Pigmentiphaga aceris: one gene and its partner. The protein of the gene in region 1 interacts with the protein of each later gene in a pairwise test. Links are inferred from orthologs where the notes say so. Each region holds a gene or a part of one and is shown on either strand. Other genes may lie near its edges.

Region 1 (4,070 bases):
GGATCGAAAAAATCACCTTGTTGGCCACCGGCAGGCCCGCCAGGCGCACGGGGTTGACCGCACGCGGGTGCAAAATGCGAACCATCTCGCGCCGCGCCTGTTTGATCAGGATGATCATGCGGATCAACTTGATACCGCCGCCCGTCGACCCGGCCGAGGTCGCAAACGAAGACACGAACAGCATGATGACCGGCAGCACCAGCGGCCAGGTGGCGTAGTCGGTGTTGGCAAAACCGGTGGTGGTGGCTACCGACACGGTGTTGAAGATGCCGTAATGCAGCGCCTGCCAGATGTCGGGATACACACCCGTGATGTACAGCCAGAAGCTCACGAACAGGGAACTGCCGGCCAGCAGACCGATGTAGATGGGGGTCTGCGCGCAGCGCAGGTAGGTGCCCAGGCTGCGATGGCGAATGGCGTAGAAGTGGGTCGCGAAGTTGATGCCGGCGATCACCATGAAGACCACCGCCACGAAGTCGATGGCGGGCGATGCAAAGCCGATGAACCCGGAATCCGTGGTCGAAAACCCGCCCAGGCCCATGGTCGATCCCATGTGGGCATAGGCGTCGAGCCAGGTCATGCCGGCTGCCTTGAAGCTCAGCATGCACAGCAGCGAAATGCTCATGTAGATAGCGTACAGCCCCTTGGCGGTGCTGGTGATGCGCGGTGTGAGCTTCTCGTCTTTCATCGGGCCGGGCGTCTCAGCCCGGTAGATCTGGCTGCCGCCCACGCCCAGCAGCGGCAACACCGCCACGGCCAGCACCAGAATGCCCATGCCGCCGATCCACACCAAGGTGCAGCGCCAGCTGTTGATCGACACCGGCAGCTCGCCAATGCCGGTCAATACCGTGGACCCAGTGGTGGTCAGCCCCGACATGGCCTCGAAGTAGGCGTCGGTGAAGCTCAGCGGCATGCCCATGCGGCTGAAGTGGATCTGCAGCGGAATTGCCGCAATCACCGGCAACAACGCCCACACCAGCGACACCAGCAGGAAGCCGTCACGCGGCTGCAATTCGCGGCGGTGGCGGCGGGTGAACAGATACAGCAGACCACCCGCCAGCACGCCGATGCCCAGCGCCTCGGCAAAGGCCTGCAAGGCTCCGTCGTTCATCCACCATGAGATACCGAGCGGGATCGTCAGGGTGAGCGAAAACAGCACGATCACAAAACCGACGACATTCAGGACAGGAACGAGTTGACGCATGACGCAGCCTGCCGAGACGGCTTAGAAGAACGACGCGGAGACCTGGAACAGCTGTTCGACCTTGGAGATCAGGCGGCTGTTGGTGACGAATACGATGACATGGTCTTCGGGTTCGATGACCGTGTCGTGATGGGCCATCAGCACGTCTTCACCGCGCACCAGGGCACCGATGATGCTGCCTTTGGGCAGGCTGATTTCCTCGATCTTGCGACCGACGACCTTGGAATGTTTGCGGTCACCGTGGGCGACGGCCTCGATGGCCTCGGCGGCACCGCGTCGCAATTGGTGGGCGACCACGATGTCACCACGCCGCACGTGGCGCAGCAGTTCACCGATGGTGGCCTGCGACGGACTGATGGCCACATCGATACGGCCGCCTTCCATCAGATCGCCATAGGCCTTGCGGCCGATCAGCGCCGCCACCCGCCGTGCGCCCATGCGCTTGGCCAGCAAGGACGACATGATGTTGTTCTCGTCGTCGTTGGTCAGCGCCAGGAACATGTCCATGTCACCGACGTTCTCGTCGTCGAGCAGGTCTTCGTCGGTGGCATCGCCATTAAGGACCAGGGTGCGTGCGGGCAATTGCGAGGCCAGCAGTTCGCAGCGCGCCTGATCGACTTCGATCAGCTTGATCTCGTAATTGCCACCCAGTTCACGTGCCAGGCGTGCACCGATGTTGCCGCCGCCCGCGATCATCACGCGTCGTACCGGCCGCACCGTGGGCACCAGTTCCGCAACCACCCGGCGCAGATGCCGCGCATCGGCCAGACAGAACAGCTCGTCGCCCGCTTCCACCACCGTGGCCCCGCTTGGGATCAGCGGCTTGTCCTGGCGGTAGATGGCCACAATGCGACTGTCGATGTCGGGGATGCGCTTGTGCAGCGTTTCCACCGCCTGCCCCACCAGCGGGCTGCCCGGCCCCACGCGCACCGCTGCCAAGGCCACCCGGCCCTTGGCAAACTCCAGCACCTGCAGGGTTTCGGGATATTCGATCAGGCTCTCAAGATAGGCAGTGACGCTGCGTTCCGGCGAGATCAGGTGATCGACACAGAAACCCTGTTCGCCCATCAACTCGGGATGGTCAAGAAATGCCGGCGCGCGGGCGCGTGCAATCCGCCGGGGCAGGTTGAACACCTGCTTGGCGATCTTGCAGGCCACCAGATTGGTTTCGTCGCTGGTCGCGCACGCAATCAGCAGATCGGCATCGGCCGCACCGGCTTCCGCCAGCACATCGATGTGCGTGCCATTGCCGACCACGCCGCGCAGATCCAGCCGTTCTTGCAGCTGGGCCAGGCGGCGTGCATCGGTATCGATCAGCGTGATGTCGTTCTGCTCCGACACCAGATTTTCCGCGACGCTGGTGCCGACTCGGCCGGCGCCCAGTATCAGGATCTTCATGTGCTGCGGCGGCGAGTAAGCTCGATGCCGAGCTGCTTCAGCTTGCGATACAGGTGGGTACGCTCCAGGCCGGTCTTGTCGGCCACCCGAGTCATGCTGCCGCCTTCGCGCGACAGATGATGCTCGAAGTAGATGCGTTCGAACGCGTCACGGGCTTCACGCAGCGGCTGGTCCAGCGACAGGTTGCGCAGTGCCTGGCCGGCCGTGTCCGGCACGGCATGGACATCGGGCGTCGCATCAAAGTGATTCATGCGCGGCGCGCTGGTATCGGCCATGGCGTAGCTGCTTGGCACTGGGGCCAAGGCAGGTGCGACCGAACCCAGCACCGGTGCAAAACCCGTGCGCACGGGCGCGGGCGGCGGTGCCACCGGGCGTGCCGCATTGCGGCCACGTTCAAGCGCCGACGCAATCGTGCGCAGGAGTTTCTGCATGGTGATGGGTTTCTCAAGGAAATCCATCGCCCCGATACGCGTCGCTTCGACAGCGGTATCGATGGTGGCGTGACCGCTCATCATCACCACCGGCATGTCGAGCTGGCCCAGCGAGGCCCACTCTTTCAACAGCGTGACGCCATCGGTATCGGGCATCCAGATATCGAGCAACACCATGTCGGGCCTGGCTTTGTTGCGCAGCGCGCGAGCCTGCGCGGCGTTCTCGGCCAGGTCGACCGTATGCCCCTCATCGTAGAGAATCTCCGAGAGGAGTTCACGGATACCAACTTCGTCATCGACCACCAGGATTCTGGCCATAGTCTTAAGGACCTCTTTTCATGCGGTCTTTGCTTCGGCGCCACGCTGCTCACCGCCCTCTGCGGGGACGCGCGTGTCTTCGCTCAACCGGGTCAATAGTATAGAAACCATCGCTCCACCGCCGCTTCGATTCGTCAAATCGATGCGACCCCCGTGTTCATCGACGATCTTCTTCACAATCGCCAGACCCAGACCCGTCCCCCGTGCCTTGGTCGTCACATAGGGCTCGAAAGCCCTGCGCAGGATTCGTGGGCTGAATCCTGCGCCGGTATCCGTGACGGTCAGACGCACGGCAGCATGTTCTGTGCCGTCGGGTAGACGAGTGGTGATCAGGCGGGTACTGACGCCGACGCGGTTCTCCGCCTCGGCGACCAATGCTGCACTACCGTCTGTCGTAAGTAGTTCTGCGGATTGTGCCGCATCCGCAGCCTCAGCGGCCAACTTTGCCTGCTCGCGCAATTTGTCATCGATTGCATCGTGGGCATTGGCAAGCAGATTGTGGATCACCTGGCGCAGCTGCGTCGCGTCGCCCAACACGCGCGGCAGGGATGCTTCCAATGCTACCGACAACAGCACACTGCGTGGTCCCTGGCGCAGCATGCCTTCGTCGGGGTCCCACCCATACAGGGTCAGGACTTCGGCAATCAGTTCGTTCAGATCCAGTTGTTGCAGCACTGCTGGCGGGGTGCGCGCGTATTCGCGGAAGTCGTCCACCATGC
Region 2 (3,857 bases), 5.4 Mb from region 1 along the record:
ACGTCTGCGCATCAATCATCTGTACGCCCAGCTGCTCAAGAGCGATCGCAGCTGCGCCCATGCCGGCCTGTCGGCACAGCTGCAAGAGGCCCGTTGGCTGATCCGCAATGTGCGCCAGCGCTTCGACACCATCCTTCGGGTGTCGCAAGCCATTGTCGATCGTCAACATGGCTTCTTCGATCATGGTGAAGTCGCCATGCGCCCGCTTGTGCTTCGCGAAATTGCGGATACACTGGGGCTGCACGAGTCGACCATTTCTCGCGTCACTACGCAGAAGTACATGCTCACGCCGTTCGGTACCTTCGAACTCAAGCATTTCTTCGGTAGCCATGTCGCGACGGAAACCGGTGGTGCCGCATCGTCAACCGCGATACGCGCCTTGATCAAACAGCTCGTCAGCGCGGAGGATCCTACCCAGCCGCTTTCGGACAGTCAGCTTGCTCAGACCCTGGGTGAACAGGGCATCGTGGTCGCGCGCCGCACCGTCGCGAAGTACCGCGAAGCACTCCAGATCCCGCCGGTTTCCCTGCGCAAGTCGATCTGAAATGCCCGCCGCAACATGCGGCAATGATCAGGGCAATCCCCTAGCGTGCTGTTGCCAAAAGTTGCTTGAAGCGTAGCGATCGGACCCGATCTAATAGGTGTTGGCGACGCGGTCTCCACCACCTGCCAGCCACCTCGATTGCGTGGCAAGACAGCCGGCACTGCTGGCGCAACGCAAACGATGTGGCACGCAGTGCGGGCCACCCGGCAAGCACCGGATTTCCGGCAAGCGGCCAGTCCCGGGAGACTCAACTTCCGGGGTTTCAACGCTCGAAGGAGGGCTTTACATGAATCTGAGCATCAGCGGTCATCATCTCGAGGTCACCCCTGCTATTCGCGAGTATGTGATGAACAAGCTCGCGCGTGTCCTGAGACACTTCGATCATGTCATCGATGTGAACGTGGTTCTCTCGGTCGAAAAGTTGATGCAGAAGGCCGACATCACCATGCACGTGACCGGTAAGGATCTCCACTGCGAAGCTGAAGACGAAAACCTGTATGCCGCTATCGATGCACTTGCCGACAAGCTTGACCGTCAATTGTTAAAGTACAAAGACAAAGTCCAGCAGACTCGCGTTCCCGAAGCGGTCAAGAAACAATATGTCGCGTCCGACCTATAAGTTTTAGGCATCGCGCCTCGGTCTCAGTGACCGAGCGACATTGAGCAGACAGGCCCGCCGGAATGCGGGCCTTGTTGTTGGATGGCAGCAAATGCACGGCATTTCCCGACACGTTCGCGTCGATCGGTTTTTTGGCCCCGGGACAAGCAGGGCTATAATCGCCCGCTGTCCAACAGGAGATGTCCGTCTGCGGGCGTGACAGAAGCTGAATATCAGCTGAAAATCAGCATGTACGTTGCGTACATTGATTTACTTTCCGGCTCACTCCGGCCCACGCTCGCAAGCCAGGCGCAGATAGAACATGAATCTGATCTCACGGATCCTGCCTCCTTCCAACATCCTTCTGGATCTGGAAGCGACCAGCAAGAAACGCGTATTCGAACAGGCTGGACTGCTGTTCGAAAACAATCACGGCATCGCCCGCTCGGCGGTTTTTGACAGCTTGTTTTCGCGCGAGCGCCTGGGCTCTACCGGCCTGGGTCAAGGCGTGGCGGTCCCGCATGGCCGGATCAAAGGCCTGACCGACGCGGTCGCCGCCTTTGTGCGCCTGTCGGCCCCGATCCCCTTCGACTCGCCGGACGGCAAGCCTGTTCGCCTGATGGTGTTCCTGCTGGTGCCGGAAAAGGCTACCCAGCAGCATCTGGAAATCCTGTCCGAACTGGCCCAGATCCTGTCGAACAGCCAGCTGCGCGACACGCTCAGCACCGAGACCGATGCCGGTGCGGTGCATGCCGTGTTCAGCCAATGGGTACCGGCGGAAGCCTCGTAAAGCCATGCTGACCATCCAGACCCTGTTCGACGAGAACGCCGAGAAGATGTCGCTGACGTGGATCGCCGGCGAGTTGGGCGGCAGCACGCATGCATTGCCCGACGAGTGCCTGGGCGCATCCGATCTGGTTGGTCACTTGAACCTGATCCACCCGGCCCGTATCCAGGTCTTTGGTCACTCCGAATACGCGTACTACCAGCGTTTCGAAGCGCGCAAGCGTCATCACCACCTGGATGAACTGGTCAGTGGCGGCGTGCCCGCGCTGGTCATGGCCGAAGGCCTGGTTGCGCCTGACGACCTGATCGAACATTGCCGACAGTCCAACGTGCCGCTGCTGGCGTCGCCGCTGCTGGCATCGCAGGTGATCGACCTGCTGCGCATCTACTTCGCCAAGAAGCTTGCGGCCACCACCACGGTACATGGCGTGTTCATGGACGTGCTGGGCATGGGCGTACTGATCTCGGGCGAATCCGGCCTGGGCAAAAGCGAACTGGCGCTGGAACTGATTTCGCGCGGTCATGGCCTGGTGGCTGATGATGCGGTGGAATTCAGCCGCATCGCCCCGAACATTGTCGATGGCCGCTGCCCGACCTTGCTGCAGAACCTGCTGGAAGTCCGCGGCCTGGGGCTGCTGGATATCCGCGCGATCTTCGGCGAGACCTCGGTACGCCGCAAGATGAAGCTCAAGTTGATCGTCCATCTGGTGCGCAACACCTCGATGGAAGAACACTACGAGCGCCTGCCGATGCAGGCACTGACCCAGGACATTCTGGGCCTGCCGATCCGCAAGGTGGTGCTGCCGGTTGCTGCCGGCCGCAACTTGGCGGTGTTGGTGGAAGCCGCCGTGCGCAGCGCCATTTTGCAGCTGCGCGGCATCGATACCTTGTCAGACTTCATGGATCGCCAGATGCAGGCCATCCACGACAACGACTGAACCCGACCTTGAGGCTTGGCCCGTGGGTAGCTCGCATGCCACAATCGACCCCGTGTTAAGCGTCGTCTTCATTACTGGCATCTCGGGCTCAGGAAAGTCCGTGGCGTTGCGCATGCTGGAAGACGCGGGATATACCTGCGTCGACAACCTGCCCGTCCGTTTCCTCCACGAGTTCATCGGCATCGCGCATGACGAGCATCTGTCGCGCGTTGCCGTGGCGATCGACGCCCGTTCGCCGGGCGACATCGCCGAACTCCCCGACGTCATCACCGCCCTGCGCGCCCGTGGCACCGAGCTGCGGGTGGTGTTCCTGGACGCCAGCACCAGCACGCTGGCGCTGCGTTATTCAGAAACCCGCCGCCGCCATCCCCTGACCGACCGTCTGCAACGCGGTGGCACGCCGCCCTCGCTGGAAGCCTGCATTCTGGCCGAGCGCGAATTGCTGGCCCCGCTGTCGGAACTCGGTCATCTGATTGACACCACGAACCTGACCCCTGGTCAGCTGCGTGCGTGGGTGCGTGACCTGATCAAGGCAGACCGCCTGCCGCTGGTGCTGACTTTCCAGTCGTTTGCGTTCAAGCGCGGCATTCCGCTCGACACCGACCTGATGTTCGATGTGCGCTGCTTGCCCAACCCGCATTACGACCCGGTGCTGCGTCCGCTGACGGGCTGCGATGCGCCCGTGGCGCAATACCTGTCGGCCTTCCCGACCGTGAATGCGATGGTCGATGACATTGCGGGGTTTGTGGAACGCTGGCTGCCGCAATACATGCAGGACACCCGCAGTTATCTGACGGTCGCGATCGGTTGCACAGGTGGTCAGCACCGTTCGGTCTACATCGTTGAACGGCTTGGCGAACGATTCGCCGATCGAGGACAAGTGTTGATACGCCATCGCAACCAGCCGCATCTGCTGCTGCCGGTGCCCGACGGCCACGCGCCGCTTTCTACCTGACAGGACCCGTGCCGGCCATGCAGATCCGCTGCGTTT

The links. The genes of interacting proteins can lie anywhere in the genome.
Region 2: the proteins of trkA (region 1) and FXN63_RS23920 interact in binary tests that used the Escherichia coli proteins (3 or more experiments, as listed by UniProt). The link is inferred for Pigmentiphaga aceris from one-to-one orthologs.

Annotation. Positions count from the first base shown.
Region 1 is NZ_CP043046.1:198,868-202,937, reverse strand. The notes cover bases 415-3,413. They hold trkA (Trk system potassium transporter TrkA), read right to left. Parts: upstream 2,603-3,413; coding sequence 1,226-2,602; downstream 415-1,225. Other genes in these bases: FXN63_RS00890 (sensor histidine kinase), read right to left, coding at 3,370-3,413; FXN63_RS00895 (response regulator), read right to left, coding at 2,599-3,351; FXN63_RS00905 (TrkH family potassium uptake protein), read right to left, coding at 415-1,204. Also shown: more of FXN63_RS00905, read right to left, coding at 1-414; more of FXN63_RS00890, read right to left, coding at 3,414-4,070. UniProt on the Escherichia coli protein: Part of the constitutive potassium transport systems TrkG and TrkH. May regulate the transport activity of TrkG and TrkH systems. Binds to NAD(+) and NADH.
Region 2 is NZ_CP043046.1:5,554,641-5,558,497, forward strand. The notes cover bases 413-3,198. They hold FXN63_RS23920 (PTS sugar transporter subunit IIA), read left to right. Parts: upstream 413-1,464; coding sequence 1,465-1,932; downstream 1,933-3,198. Other genes in these bases: FXN63_RS23910 (RNA polymerase factor sigma-54), read left to right, coding at 413-544; hpf (ribosome hibernation-promoting factor, HPF/YfiA family), read left to right, coding at 831-1,163; hprK (HPr(Ser) kinase/phosphatase), read left to right, coding at 1,937-2,866; rapZ (RNase adapter RapZ), read left to right, coding at 2,919-3,198. Also shown: more of FXN63_RS23910, read left to right, coding at 1-412; more of rapZ, read left to right, coding at 3,199-3,821. UniProt on the Escherichia coli protein: Seems to have a role in regulating nitrogen assimilation.